DNA from 2 places in the Variovorax sp. GrIS 2.14 genome. Region 1 is predicted to be linked to the other one. Evidence: riboswitches for the same ligand, from Rfam matches in the RefSeq annotation. Region 1 holds a riboswitch; the other holds the start of a gene.
What was found. A riboswitch is a leader RNA that binds a small molecule or an ion and turns the genes downstream of it on or off. The one in region 1 is predicted to bind cobalamin.

Region 1 (7,511 bases):
ATGGCGCGGTACACGGCGCGCTGATCGGCTGCTGCGAAGGCGTCTGGCGTCGGCTGCGACATGGTCAGTCCTCGCTGTCGCGTTGCGTCGGGATGCCGGCCGTGAACGCGTGCTTGACCATCTGCATCTCCGTGACCGTATCGGCGAGTTCGATCAACTCCGGCGGGCAGCGCCGACCAGTGAGCACGACGTGCACCTCCTTGGGCCTTTCGCGCAACGTGACCAGCACGTCGTCGAGTGGCAACCAGCCGCAGATGAGCGGGTAGGTGATCTCGTCGAGCACCACCAAGAAATAGTCGCCCGAGAGGATCGACGCCTTGGCCTTCAACCAGCCATCGCGCGCAAGCTGGCCCGACTGTTCGAGGTGCTGGTCTTTCCAGCCGAAGCCGTCGCCGAGGCCTTCGATCGGGATGCCGAGTTGCTCGAACATCCGGTGTTCACCTAAGAGCGCGCTTGGCGCTTTCATGAATTGCCAGACCTTCACTGACTTGCCGCGCCCATGCGCGCGCAAGGCCAGACCGAAAGCCGCAGTGCTTTTTCCCTTGCCATCGCCGGTGTTGACGATGACGATGCCGCGGCGCTCCCCTTCGGGCTTTTCATACGGCTTGGCCGAAGGTGGTGTTTCAATTTCCATGAGAGTCGGTCCTGCGGTGGTGCGCTTGTGCGGTTGAATGCGGCGAGTTCAGCGAGGCAGGGCGATCCATTGCTCCGCCACGCGGTGGATGCGAATGCGACGATCGAACACTTCTTCGAGCGCTTCATGGGTCGCGGGGTCGCTGCATGCGCCGTGATGCAGCACGCGGCCACCCGCCATGACCACGAGCGCATCGGCCGCCAGCGCCATCGAGAGTTCGTGCAGCACGCTCACCACCGTGCGCCCTTCGACGACGAGCGTACGCGCGGTCTTCATCCAGTCGGCCTGGTGCGGTGGATCGAGATTGGCGAGCGGCTCGTCCATGAGCAGCAGTTGCGCTTCGACCGCCAGCGCGCGCGCCAGCAAGACGCGCTGCCGCTCGCCGCCGGAGAGCTGGCCGAGCGGCCGCATGCGCCAGTCCCACGCCTGCGTGCTGCGCAGCGCGCGCTCGACGGCGGCGCGATCGGTTTCGCTCGGTGCGGTCAGCCAGCGCTGATGCGGCAAGCGGCCGAGCATCGCCACGTCGTAGACCATCAGATCGTCGGCGCTGCCCTCGCCCGCTCCGCTTTGCCCCAGCCAGGAGAGCTGCTGGGCGCGCGTGCGACCCGAAAGTTTTGCCATCGGTTCGCCGAAGAGATGCACCTCGCCGTCGTGCGGGAGCAGGCCTGCAAGCGCCTTCAACAAGGTCGACTTGCCAGCGCCATTCGGACCGACGATGCTGGTCCAGCGACCGGTCTCGATCGCGAGGTCAATGCCGTGCAGAACCTCCGAGGTGCCGAGAACGGCGGTCAACGACTTGCACTCGACGGCGGCGCGCGTCATGAAAGGCCGCCCCTCGAACTGCGCCGGTGCATGAGCCACAGCAGATACGAGCCGCCGAGAACTCCCGTAAGCACGCCGACGGGCAACTCCTGCGGCGCCACGAGCCAGCGTGCCAGCAGGTCGGCCGCCATCAACAGCAGCCCGCCCATCAACGCCGACAGCACGATCAGCCGCGCGTGCGTGGTCTTGACGGCAGAGCGCACCAAGTGCGGCGCAGCGAGGCCCACGAACGCGATCAATCCGGTCTGCGCGACAGCGGCGCCCGTCGCCATCGACAGCACCGCGACCAGCGCCATGCGCATCGCGCCAAGCGGCAAGCCGAGGCTGCGAGCCGTGGCCTCGCCGAGCGCAAGGCCATCGAGCACCGGCGCCAACGCCCATGCGCACACGAGGCACACCACCGCCAACGCGGCCATCACCCCGCAAGCGCTCCAGCCGATGAGGCCGGTGCTGCCCAGCATGAACGCCTGGATCGCCTGAAGCAGGTCGGCCGAGGCAATGGTGATGAGATCCTTGGCCGCGCCGAGCACGACGCCGACGATCACGCCGGCCAGCAACAGCCGCAGCGTTTGCTGCACACCGCGCGCCAGCAGCAGCGTGAGCAGCACCGCCAGCACAGCGCCGACGAAGGCCGCACCCGTGAGGCCGAGCCGGACCACCCACTGCGTGCTGGCCGGCGAGGCCCCGAAGACGACCAGCGCGACCGCCACGCCGAGCGATGCGCCCGATGCGCTGCCAAGCAGATAAGGGTCGGCCAACGGATTGCGAAAGAGCCCCTGCGCCACCGCACCGGCCAGGCCGAGCAGCGCGCCGGCGAGCCAGGCGCCGAGGGTGCGCGGCAGTCGGATCTCGCGGACGATCTGCAATGCGACCGGATCCCGCCAGGCGGCCACCACACTTTTGAAACCGGTGCTGCCGATACCGATGCCGACCACCACGAGCACAAGACCCAACGCGAGCAGAACAACGCCCAGCGTGAGGGCGCGGCGGTGCTGATCGACTTGAGCGAGGCTCATCGTTGTTGCGTCATTTCGACTGGTCCACGATGCACTGCGCCATCAAACGGGCTGCCTCGCCCATGCGCGGGCCGGGCCGCACCAGCACGTCGGACTGCGCCGCAGTGAAGCGGCAAATGTGCCCGTCGCGCACGGCACGAATCAGTGACCAGCCGGGCCGTTGTTCAAGCCCTTGCGCACTGCGCTCGCCCACCATGATGAGGTCCGGATTGGCGCGAACGACGTACTCCGGGTTGAGCTTGGGAAACGGTCCGAGCGCGGTTGGCACGATGTTCTTCACGCCCAGCCGCGTCAGCGTCTCGCCGATGAAGGAGCTCTCACCCGCCGCGTACGGCGTGCTGTTGATCTCGAAGTACACGCGCGTCCGCCGGGCTTCGGGCGGTAGCGACTGCGCCGCAGCCGACACGCTGGCATCGATCGCACGCCACACGCGCTGCGCATCGTCGGCGCCGAGCATCTGACCGAGCGCATCGAGCACACGTTGCACGTCGGCATGGTTCTTCGGCTCCAGCACCAGCACCTTGAGCCCGAGTTGCTCCAGCCGCTGCGTGACGCGCGACGACTTGGCGAGCAGCACCACGTCGGGCCTCAGCGCGACGATGGCTTCGACGTTCGGGTCGAGGCCGCCGCCCACTTGCGGCAACGCGCGCACCAGCTCGGGTGAATTCGAATAGCGGTCAACACCGACGAGCCGGCTGCAGGCGCCAAGTGCGCAGACCGATTCGGTGAGCGATGGCAGCAGCGCGACGATGCGTTGCGGCGGCTGCGGAAAGTCGACGGCGACGCCGCGTTCGTCGGTGACGATCACGGCACGCGCCGGCAGCGCTGCCACAAACATCAGCGCCATCGGCACGCAGATGGTCCAGAGCGCCGTGATGATCTTGTTCATGTCCGTCAAACCGGCGGCGCCGGTGCCTTCAACGTCAGCGGCAAGCCGGCCACCATCAGCGTGACGCGATCGCATGCCGTGGCCACTTCCTGGTTGAGCCGGCCCAACGCATCGACGAAAGCACGCGTTTCACCGCCCAATGGGATGACGCCGAGGCCGATCTCGTTGCCGACCAGCACGATCGGGCCGCGCGCGCCGCGTAAGGCAGCGACGAGCATTGCAATACGCTGGGTCGCGTCGAGAGGTAAGTCCATGTCCGTCGCCGGACCGTCCGACGCATACGGCATGTGGGGCGTGTGGGGCGTGTGGGGCGTGTGAGGCATCAGCAGGTGGGTAAGCCACAGCGTAAGACAGTCGACCACCACCATCGTATCGGCAGCGGAATGCGCAACGATGGCCTCGGCCAGTGCGGAAGACTCTTCGACAGTTGACATCGCTGGCAAGCGAAGAGCGCGGTCCTGCCGGTGTCGCAGGATGCGCGCGCGCATCTCGTCGTCGTGCGCCTGCGCCGTCGCCACCATCACCGCGCGGTGATCGGATGACGCAGCGAGCCAGTCGACCGCCCGCTGCTCGGCGAGTCGCGACTTGCCGCTCCTCTGGCCGCCGAGGATGAACTCGCGCGACCGGTCAGCCGCGCGTTTATCGGGGTACGCGGAATGCGGCATCGTCAGCGGCGGGCCATTGCGCAGGCCGTCGTGATGGCGTTCAGTGTGGCTGCCACTTGACACCGACATAGACAGCACGGCCCGGAGTTGCGTAGCCATCGACCAGCTGGTAGTTTTTGTCACCCAAGTTGTCGACGCGCGCCAAAAGCGTGACGTCGCGAACAATCTCGGTGCTCGCACTGAGATTGAACAGCGTGTAACCACCAAGCGTCTTTTTGTTGGCCGCTTCCGCATAGCGAAAGCCCGAGGCCTGAACTTCGGCACCCAAGGTCCATCCGGCAACACGCCAGTCAGCACCCAGCGTGGCATGCCTACGCGAGCGCAAGGCCAGCAGCTTGTCTGTCTCGGCGTCCTTCGGGTCCTGGAAGTCGAGCGAACCGCGCAACGTCACGTCGCCGATGTGATGGCTGCCCGCGAGGGTAACGCCCCGCAGCACGGCGCGGGCGGTGTTCGCGTAGCAACCGAAGCCGGAGCTGCACGCGGTCGAGTCATTGTCGAAAGTGATGAGATTTCGCACGCGATTGCGGTAGGCCACGATACTGCCTGCTGTCGCGGCATCGGCGAATCGCAATCCGATCTCGGCGTTGAGCGAGGTCTCGGGCTGCAGGGCCGCGTTGCCGTATTCGCTGAAGCGCTGGTACAGGGTGGGTGCGCGGAATGCCGTGCCAGCCGAAGCGGTCGCACGCCAGTTCTGCGCAAACGAATAGCCATAGGCTGCGCTGCCGGTGGTCTTGCCACCGAACTCGCTGTCGTTGTCATGACGCACGTTCAGTTGCAGCGAATGGGCGCCCTGATTGAAACCGTAACCGAGCGCCAGCGCGTCTTGTGAGCGCTTCCTGAAGATGGTGGTGCTGAAGCTGTCCAGTGCCGGGTTGAAGAGCTTGTCCTCACGACGCTCTAAAGCCGCGGTGAACAGGCTGGCGCCGAGGCGGTACTCGTTCTGGAACAGGTAATTGCGCAGCTGCGTTTGCGTGATGTAAGCCGACGGCGTCGTTTCGTATCGCGAGTTTGAGTCGGTCACCGAAAGCTTGGTGCTGTAGGCCTCTGTCCACTGCGCCGACCAACTCAGGCCGGCGGTTCGCAAATGGTAGAGATTGCGGTCGTTCACCGGCTGCTTCGGGTTGTAGCCATAGTTGTCGTAGCCCGAATTGGTTTCGCTCTCGAGCACCGTGGCGTCGATCCGGTGCTGCGCGTTGATCTGGTAGCCGAGTCGCACATTAGCCGAGCTCGCATGGTAGTAGTCCTTGTCCGGATCATGGTTGGCGACCGATGGCGTGCGTACGTCGAACCCAGCGTTTTCCTGGTACGCCGCGCCGATCGAATAGTCGAAAGCGCCGGCCGAACCACTGACACCGGCCTGCGATGTACGCAAGCCTTTGCTGCCGAAACCGAAGCCGACGTACGGAGTGGCAGCCCCTTCGCCGCGCCGCGTGAAGAGCTGGATGACGCCGCCAATGGCGTCGGAGCCGTAGACCGCAGCGGCCGGGCCTCGCAGCACTTCAATGCGGTCGATCTGCGCCAGCGGAATGCTTTCCCATGTAGCACCGCCGGTCGACTGCGAATCGACACGCACGCCATCGACATACACAGCCGTGAAACGCGTGTCGGCGCCGCGAAGGAACACGCTGGTTGTGTTGCCGACACCACCGTTGCGCGTGATTTCGACGCCAGGTAGACGTGCCAACACATCAGCAACGCCGACGGCGCCGCTGCGCTCGATCGTTTCACGGTCGACGATCGACACATCAGCGACCAATTCAGACCGGGGCTGGGGCACGCGGGTCGCGGTGACCACCGTTTCGCTGAGCGATGACGGGCTTTGTGCGAGCGCAAGGAGTGGCACTTGCAGCAAGGCGGCAAGCAGGGGAACACTGGTTTTCATTTGAAAGGACCGGATAGCAATGCCCGTCACCGGCTTCCCCGCCGGTAATTGAGCGTAATGGCCGGCTGCGCGCACCACCCAACGGTGACGCGCGCGGCTTGCCGCTTCGTTGGCCGGTATCCGGGCTGACAGAGTGCTCGACCCGCCTTCCCAGGCGCCTGTTTCAGGGCGCCCAGTGGCTGCTGGGGAAAGTGATGTCGGCGCATGAACGCCGGCATCGTCTGTTTGACCGTTGCGGGGGCAGCGCAGGTGGCTTCGGTTTTCGTTATGGTGAAGACCGCGACTCCTGCTTCCCGTTGAACTGCGCCGCGTGAACCACGGCGCGAGCACCAACGGGGCGGATTCTAAATTGAAAGAACTTGCAATCGCGGGAACCTACAATCCAGACCCATGTCCGCCGCCAGTCCCATTGACCAGATCGCCGACCGAGTCGAGCGCCTCCTGGTTCGCCACGAAGAGGTGCAACGCACCAATGCGCTGTTGCAGGAACAGGTCGATGCGCTGACGCGGGAGCGCGACGCGCTCAAATCGCGGCTCGCGGCCGCTCGAACGCGCATCGACGCGCTGCTCGAAAGGCTGCCGGCCGACCCACCCTCTCCTGAAGATTCCGCAGCATGAAGCAGATAGAAGTACAGATCATGGGCCAGAGCTATTTGCTCGGCTGCCCAGCAGACGGCGAGTCGCAATTGCGCAGCGCGGTCGACCACGTCGACGCTGCCATGTGCAAGATTCGCGATGCCGGCAAGGTGAAGGCGCGCGACCGCATCGCCGTGCTGGCCTCGCTGAATATCGCGTTCGATTTGATTCAGGCGCAGGCCGCATCTGCTGCCGAAGTGGCGGTCGCGCCCCCGCCCGTCGCCGCAGCCGGGAGCCCGGTCGCACCGCTCTTGCCGATGGCCACGCCCTCAGATACAGCGAATCACGCCGACGTGGACGACCCTCGCCTGCCGCAGCTTTTGCAGCGCCTCGACAATGCCCTCGCGGGCGATGGACATTTGCTCTGATGGCCTACACAGCGAGCGTGGGGCTGGCGTAGACTCGTCCTTGTCTGCGGTGTTGTCGAACTTAATATTTCCTTGTTCCAATGCTCTCCGGAGCCGGGCTTGGTACATCGCTAGGTAGGCGTGATCATCTCGCGTTAGATGAACCCGAAGCCCTGCTGCCCTCGCCCACCTGAACCCTGGTTCAGGATGCGGGTTCGGCTCCATTCGCAGACACCTATTCGAAACAACGGCCCCGAGATCCTTAGGATCCCGGGGCCGTTTTTTTGGGTGCGGGTTTGTTCTCGAGGTTAGCGCGAGAACAACGCCTTGTGCTGCTCTCGCAGCCGCGCCTTCTGAACCTTGCCCATGGCGTTTCGCGGCAGTTCGGCAACGACGAAGCAGCGCTTGGGTATCTTGAAATTGGCCAGCATCGATTTCAGGGCGGCCAGCATCGCATCAGCGTCGAGTGTGGCGCCGCCTTTGGCGATGACGATGGCCACGCCCACCTCGCCGAAGTCGGCGTGCGGCACGCCGACCACCGCACTTTCCGCGACGCCGGGCATCTCGTTGAGGTAACCCTCGATCTCCGCCGGGTACACGTTGTAGCCGCCGCTGATGAT
Region 2 (7,511 bases), on a different contig from region 1:
CGAACGAGGGGATTGCGCCGCATCTGGCGCGAAGAGTATTGAGGGAGCGGGGGAAAGACGAAATTACGACCACCTTGCGGGCGCCGTTGCAGCGCTTTGCGCTCACCTCGCTACAACGCCACTTGCGCGAACTGCGCGGACGCCATGTCGAAGACGGCGCACTCGTCGTGCTCGACAACGCGAACGGTGATGTGCTCGCATGGGTCGGCTCGTCGGGTGTGTTGAGCCAGGCAGCGGAGGTCGACGGCGTGACAGCGCAGCGGCAGCCGGGCTCGACCTTGAAGCCGCTGCTCTATGCCGAAGCATTGGCCGAGCGGCGGCTCACCGCCGCATCGCTGCTCGATGATTCATCGGCACAGATCGCCACGGCCGGCGGACTCTACATCCCGCAGAACTACGACCGGCAATTCAAGGGGCCGGTGTCGGTGCGCACCGCGCTGGCTGCATCGCTCAACGTGCCGGCAGTGCGCACGCTTGTCATGGTGTCGCCGGCAGCCTTCGCGCGGCAACTGCGTGTCGCGGGCGTGCCGTTGAAGCAGAGCGGCGACTACTACGGGTACAGCCTGGCGTTGGGGAGTGCGGAGGTGTCGTTGCTGGCGTTGACCAACGGATATCGGACGTTGGCGAACGGGGGGCGGTTCGGGGAGATTCGCATCGTGGCGGGGCTGCCCCCATCCCTTCCTTCCCCTAGCGGGGGAAGGAGCAAAACAGAAGAGGTGCAAGCCGTGCGCGCGGTCGATGCGGGTGCGGCGTTTATCGTGGGGGACATCCTTTCCGACGCCAACGCGCGGGCACGGACCTTCGGGCTCGACAGCATTTTGTCGACGCGCTTCTGGACAGCAGTGAAGACCGGCACCAGCAAAGACATGCGCGACAACTGGGCACTCGGCTGGTCGCAGCGCTACACCGTCGGCGTATGGGTCGGCAACGCGAGCGGCGCGCCGATGTGGGACGTGAGCGGCACCAGCGGCGCGGCGCCGGTGTGGGCCGAGGTGATGCGCTTCCTCCATGCCAACGAACCGAGCCGCGCGCCGGCGCCACCGACCGGTCTCGTTCGCACGCATGTGACGTTCGGGAGCGGCAACGGCAACGGCAACGACGGCGGGCTGCTCGAAGCGGCACGCGACGAGTGGTTTCTGCAAGGCACCGAGCAGGCCGAATTCGCGCTCGACTCGGCCCCAGGAAAGTCGGGGCGCGACGGTGGCTCCGCACGCATCACGTCACCATCGACCGGCACCATCATCGCCCTCGACCCGGACATCCCGCCGAACCGCCAGCGCGTGCGCTTCGAGAGCGGAGCGGGCGAAGGCTCGGGCCTGCGTTGGCAGATCGACGGCAAGCCGTTTGCGCGCGGTGCCAGCGCGCAATGGTTGCCTTGGCCGGGACGGCACGCCATTCAATTGGTCGATGCGGCCGGCAAGGTGCAAGACGAGATCAAGCTTGAAGTACGCGGCGCCGGCGTCATTTCACCCGCACCGAAACGCTGAGCCGCTGCAGTGCCTGGGCCGCTGTCCGGACGGACTTCGTCGCGTGCGCTTTAATCGAAGCAATGAGTTCCGTCGACCTGCTGATCGATGCCGAGTGCGACAACGCACCGGCACCATCCCCCACCCCTGCCATCACCCGCTCCAGTCGCTTGCTGCTCGGCCTCAGCGTCGTGCTGATCGCGTTCAACCTGCGCCCGGTGTTTGCGAGCCTCTCGGTGGTGCTGCCCGAGATCATCGCTGCCACCGGCTTGTCGTCCACCGCAGCGAGCTTGCTGACGACCTTGCCCGTGGTCTGCCTCGGCGTCTTCGCGCCGTTGGCGCCATCGCTGGGCCGCCGCTTCGGCACCGAGCGGACGCTGCTCGGTTGCATGGCGCTGATCTTCATCGGAACCTTGCTGCGCGGCAGCGGCAGTGTCGGGCTGCTGTTCGTCGCATCGGCCATCGCGGCCGCTGGCATCGCGGTGTCGAACGTGCTGCTGTCGGGCCTGGTCAAGCGCGACTTCGCAAAGCAGGCCGCGCTGATGATGGGGCTCTACACCATGGCGGTCTGTGGCGGTGCCGCTGCCGCAGCCGGCTTTACCGTGCCGCTCGAACATGCCATGGGCGGTGGATGGACCTGGGCCCTGGCGCTGTGGGCCGTGCCGGCCGGCGTGGTCACCCTGCTGTGGGCGCCGCAAGCATGGTCGCTGGCCCCGGTCGCCAGCGAAGCTGCCTACACCGTGCGTGGCCTGTGGCGCGACAAGCTGGCGTGGCAGGTCACCTTCTTCATGGGACTGCAATCGGCTCTCGCGTACATCGTCATGAGCTGGCTCGCGCCAATCCTGAGGGAGCGTGGCCTTGGCGATGCGGCAGCAGGCTACGTTCTGTCGCTGTCGATCATCACGCAGGTGATCACCTGCCTCGTCGTGCCGGCCATCGCAGTCAAGTTCCGCAATCAGGTCGGCGTGGCCGTGGTGCTGGCCGTGCTCATCGTCGCGGCCATGCTGGGCTGCCTGCTGGCGCCGCTGTCGGGCATCTGGGTCTGGGCCGTGCTGCTCGGCGTTGCGCAAGGCGGCTCATTTGCACTGGCGTTGACCTTCATCGTGCTGCGCTCGCCCGATGCACATGTGGCGGCGCACCTGTCGGGCATGGCGCAAGGCGTGGGCTATGTGGTCGCGGCCCTCGGCCCGCTGCTGGTGGGTCTGCTGCGCGGGTGGACCGGCGGATTCGCGGCGGCGGCGTGGCTGTTCGTGGGGCTCGGCGTGGCGCTGGTGGTGGCCGGGCTGGGTGCGGGTCGCACGCTGCATGTGGGGGCGGTGACGGTGCCAGCGCTGGGCGGCAGTCGCTAGAGCGCGGTGCGGGTGTCGATGCCGGCGATTTTTTAAGAATCGGCTGGGCGTTGCTTTGAAGCGTATGACCGCATGAGCATTGCGCTGCCCCTTGAGATCCACGACCTGGCGCTGCAGGGGATGGGAGCATCTGTCACGGAGGCCTGGACAGGATCAGGCTGGGGCGCGCTCGGTGGGCCGTTTGGGTGAGGTCACCAAGGCAGGCTCCCCTATAATTTAACGGTTGGTGCTCGCTTTGGTTTTCAGGTCAAAGCAGTTCAACGGGAATCAGGATGGGATGCCGTGTATGTCTGAGTGGACGTGCTTCGGCGCCCGAACCTGAGCTGCCCCCGCAACGGTAAGCGGACGCAAGCCTAGTGCTTGCAGCTCGTATTAAGTGCCCACTAGGTGAACGCCGCGAAAGCGACGGCCCGGGAAGGGAATACGGGTCGTCTTCGCCAGCCCGGATACCGGCCAATGAGGTGGCGCGTCATGCGAATGATGCGCCGTGCGGTGCATGCCTGCGGGGAAGCGGGCGAGCATGTCCAGTGCGGTGTTTCCATCATCATTCATTTCCCTTTCAGGTCGCTTGAGGTGACGCTGCTCCGCCAGTTTGTGGGCGATGGCGACGCCATGCATCTACGCATGGTCCGAAATGCTGTCCCCGTGCAAACGAAGGTCACGGGATGAGCACAGCCACTGCCGTGTCCTGCCGCGCGCTGATGATCACTGCCCCGGCTTCGGGCCAAGGCAAGACCACGGTCACTGCCGCGCTGGCGCACTGGCACCGCAGCCGAGGCCGCCGCGTGCGGGTGTTTAAAACCGGCCCAGACTTTCTCGACCCAATGGTGCTGGAGTGCGCCAGCGGCGCGCCAGTGCAGCAGCTCGACCTATGGATGGGTGGCGAAGCGCACTGTGCTGAATTGCTCTACGACGCCGCCATTCAGGCCGATCTAATCCTGGTCGAAGGCGTGATGGGTTTGCATGACGGGACGCCGTCGAGTGCTGATCTCGCATTGCGTTTCGGCCTGCCGCTGTTGGCCGTGATCGATGCCTCGGCAATGGCGCAAACCTTCGGTGCCGTGGCGCACGGGCTTGCCACTTACAGAGCCGGCCTGCAACTGATCGGCGTGCTGGCCAACCGAGTCGGCAGCTCGAGCCATGCGCAGATGTTGCGGGAAAGCTTGCCTGCCGGCATGACCTGGTATGGCACGCTGCCGCGTGGCGGAAACTACGGGTTGCCCGCGCGTCACTTAGGGCTGGTGCAGGCTGCAGAAGTCGGTGACATGGCCGAGCGGATTGCAGCTGCCGCACTGGCGCTCGGCGAGAACGGGGAGTTGCCCATCCCGCCAGTTGTTCAGTTCGAGGCACCGCTCGCCTCGGACAATCTGGTGCTCCCTGCACTGCTGAGCGGCACCACGATTGCCATCGCGCGAGACGCTGCCTTTTCATTTCTATACCCCGCTAACTTAGACACACTGCGTGCCTTGGGCGCACAGCTGTGCTTCTTCTCGCCCTTAGCCAACGAGCCGGTGCCGACTGCAGCTCAAGCGCTGTACCTGCCCGGCGGTTATCCAGAATTGCACTTGCAGGCGTTGGCGAACAACACCGCCGCGCGCCAATCCATCCATGCGCACCACGCTGCTGGCCGGCCTCTGGTCGCAGAGTGCGGCGGCATGCTGGCACTGCTTGAGACGCTCAGCGACAAGGCAGGGCACAGCTCGCCGATGATGGGCCTGCTACCCGGCCAGGGCGTCATGACCGACCGGCTCGTCAATCTCGGCATGCACAGCCTGGTGCTGCCTCAAGGCCAGGTGCGCGGTCATACCTTCCACCATGGACGCATTGCGACAACGTTGCCGGCCACGCTGTACACCGTGGCTCAGCGCCAGCATGGTCGGCCCGAAGCCGTATTCCACCAAGGCCGCTTGTTCGCTTCGTTCATGCACCTGTACTTCCCGAGCAACCCACTGGCCATCGCCGCGTTGTTCAAACCTTGACCTTGTCTCCAATGTCCACCGAGCGAGCACCGCAGCCCTTGCACGACACTCAACAACCACAGGGTGCGTCGCAAGGCCGCGTCACCGTGCACACCGGCCCCGGCAAAGGCAAGAGCACAGCCGCGTTCGGGCTCGCGCTACGCGCTGCCGGCCAAGGCGAAACAGTCAAGATCTACCAGTTCATGAAAGTGCCCACGGCGCGCTTTGGCGAGCACCGCTTATTCGAGCAACTGGGCATGCCGATTGAAGGTCTGGGCGACGGCTTTAGCTGGAAGAGCCGCGACTTGGAACATTCGGCCGAACTCGCTCGCGCGGGTTGGGCTCGTGCCGAGGCCACAGTGCGAGCCGGCGCGCACTCCCTGGTGGTGCTCGACGAAATCATGTATCCGCTGCGCTATGGCTGGATGCCGCTCGACCCGGTGCTGGCCTGCCTGCGCGAGCGCCCATCGCATGTGCATGTGGTGCTCACTGGCCGCAATGCGCCGCAGGAACTGATCGACATCGCCGATTCAGTGACCGAGATGGCATTGATCAAACACCACTTCAAGGCAGGTGTGCCGGCACAACGCGGCATCGAGGACTAGTCACTTCGTCGCTCGCCTGACTTCTCTACGCTCACTCAGCCCATTCAGGAATCGCCCATGCAATCCCGCAAGATCCCCGCCACCATCGTCACGGGTTTTCTCGGCAGTGGCAAGACCACTCTGCTGCGTCACCTGCTGCAAAACGCCCAAGGCCTGCGCATCGCAGTGATCGTCAACGAGTTCGGCGAGCTAGGCATCGACGGCGAATTGCTGAAAGGCTGCGGCATCGGCTGCGACGAGACCGGCGCGCCCAACGGCCAGTTGTTCGAATTGGCCAACGGATGCTTGTGCTGCACCGTGCAGGAAGAGTTTGCCCCGGTCATGGAGCAGCTTGCTGCCCGCCGCGACCAGATCGACTACCTGGTGATCGAGACCTCCGGCCTGGCGTTGCCCAAGCCGCTGGTACAGGCCTTCCAGTGGCCCGCGTTGCGCAACGCCTTCACCGTCGATGCCGTGGTCGCGGTGGTGGATGCGCCTGCCGTGGCGGCCGGCCGCTTCGCCGACGATCCGGTGGCGGTTGACGCCCAGCGCCGCGCCGACGACAACCTGGACCACGACTCGCCATTGCACGAGTTGTTCGAAGACCAGCTCGCTACCGCCGACCTGGTGATCGTGCACAAGACCGACGGTATGGACACTGCCGCGCTGGCCGTCGTCGAAGCTGCCATCCGCTTGGAGACAGCGCCGGGCGTCAAGCTGCTGCATGCCCAGCATGGCCGCATCGACCTGGGCGTGCTGCTGGGCCTGGAGCGTGCGGTCGAAGATGTGATCGACCAACGCAAGACGCACCATGACGCGGAAGAAGACCATGACCACGATGCCTTCGATTCCGTCTCGGTGAATTTGCAGGTGCTCGATCGGGCGCGGCTGCTGACGGTGCTGCAAGACCTGGTCGGACGCCACGAGATCTACCGCGTCAAGGGATTTGTCTCGCTGCCCGGTGCGGCCATGCGACTGGTGATTCAGGGCGTGGGCACGCGCTTCGACAGTTACTTCGACCGTGCGTGGCGCGGCGACGAGATGCGCCAGTCGCGCCTGGTGCTGATCGGCGCCGGTCTGAACGCTGCAGTGCTGCAGGCCGAGTTGGACCGCGACCTGTCGGCCAGCGTTCATTCCTGAAATCACCCAAGGACTCTCATGCACCTGATGTCCACACGCCCGGGCGGCCACGTTGAAGACGGTGGCCAGGGCGTCGTGCGCGTCGAGCAGACGCCCGCCTCGATCGTGGTGCTGAGCGCGGCGGACACCACGCTCTCGCTGCTCGCCGATGTGGCCGCCCAGCTCGGGCCCGACTACCCCAGCGTTCGCCTGGCCAACCTGATGTGGCTGCGCCAGCCAGCCTCCGTCGACATGTACGTCGACGACGTGCTGCGCCATGCCCGCGTGATCGTGATCGACCACCTCGGCAGCCCCAGCGACTGGGCTTACGTGGTGGAACGTGCGATGTCGCTGGCGCGCGAGCGGGGCCAGTGGCTGGCGATGTTCTCGGGTGATGCCTTCGAGGACGCGCAACTACTGATCCGCAGCACCGCACAGCAAGACGATTGCCGCCACCTGTGGCGCTGCCTGCGCGAAGGCGGGCGCGACAACGCAAAGGCCTTTTTTTCGCTGATCGCCCATGCGGCATTCGGCCTGGGCGGGCGGCCGCCGGTGCCGGTGCCGTTGCCCAGCGCCGTGCGGTACGAGCCCCAGGCCATCACCAGCCGCACACCGTGGAAATCGGGCGCGCCCGTGGCCCTCCTGCTGTTCTACCGCGCCCATTTGCTCGCCGGCAACACGGCGGTTTTCGATGTGATGTTGGAAGCGCTGGCCACCGCCGGCCTTAACGCAGTGGCTCTTGCCGTCGATTCCCTCAAGAACCCTGAAAGCCATGCCGCAGTGCAAGCGCTGGTCGCGGAACACGCCGTGGCGATCGTGCTGAACGCGACCAACTTTGCCACCGCGTCGATCGACGGCAGCGATCTGGGCGATGAAAGAGATGCGAATGCAGCGTCCGCGACCCTGGCCGGCGATGCCCCTGTGTTGCAACTTATCACCGCCGGCTGCTCGCATGAGCAGTGGCTGGCGGACGCACACGGTCTGGCGCCGCGCGACCTGGCCATGCAGGTGGTTCTGCCCGAGGTCGACGGCCGC

Region 2: another riboswitch for cobalamin. It lies ahead of RCH10_RS04965 (cobyrinate a,c-diamide synthase); the one in region 1 lies ahead of RCH10_RS12415 (TonB-dependent receptor domain-containing protein).

What each region holds. Positions count from the first base shown of each region.
Region 1 is NZ_JBJXIA010000006.1:166,299-173,809, forward strand. Features, by position in the region: gene bluB (5,6-dimethylbenzimidazole synthase) at 1-62, opposite strand, end outside; gene cobO (cob(I)yrinic acid a,c-diamide adenosyltransferase) at 65-634, opposite strand; gene RCH10_RS12395 (ABC transporter ATP-binding protein) at 683-1,456, opposite strand; gene RCH10_RS12400 (FecCD family ABC transporter permease) at 1,453-2,472, opposite strand; gene RCH10_RS12405 (ABC transporter substrate-binding protein) at 2,483-3,319, opposite strand; gene RCH10_RS12410 (bifunctional adenosylcobinamide kinase/adenosylcobinamide-phosphate guanylyltransferase) at 3,367-4,026, opposite strand; gene RCH10_RS12415 (TonB-dependent receptor domain-containing protein) at 4,067-5,908, opposite strand; cobalamin riboswitch at 6,002-6,257, opposite strand; gene RCH10_RS12420 (DUF904 domain-containing protein) at 6,299-6,526, shown strand; gene RCH10_RS12425 (cell division protein ZapA) at 6,523-6,912, shown strand; gene RCH10_RS12430 (malonate--CoA ligase) at 7,200-7,511, opposite strand, start outside.
Region 2 is NZ_JBJXIA010000002.1:254,753-262,263, forward strand. Features, by position in the region: gene pbpC (penicillin-binding protein 1C) at 1-1,487, shown strand, start outside; gene RCH10_RS04960 (CynX/NimT family MFS transporter) at 1,550-2,815, shown strand; cobalamin riboswitch at 3,023-3,288, shown strand; gene RCH10_RS04965 (cobyrinate a,c-diamide synthase) at 3,481-4,794, shown strand; gene cobO (cob(I)yrinic acid a,c-diamide adenosyltransferase) at 4,806-5,378, shown strand; gene cobW (cobalamin biosynthesis protein CobW) at 5,436-6,497, shown strand; gene cobN (cobaltochelatase subunit CobN) at 6,516-7,511, shown strand, end outside.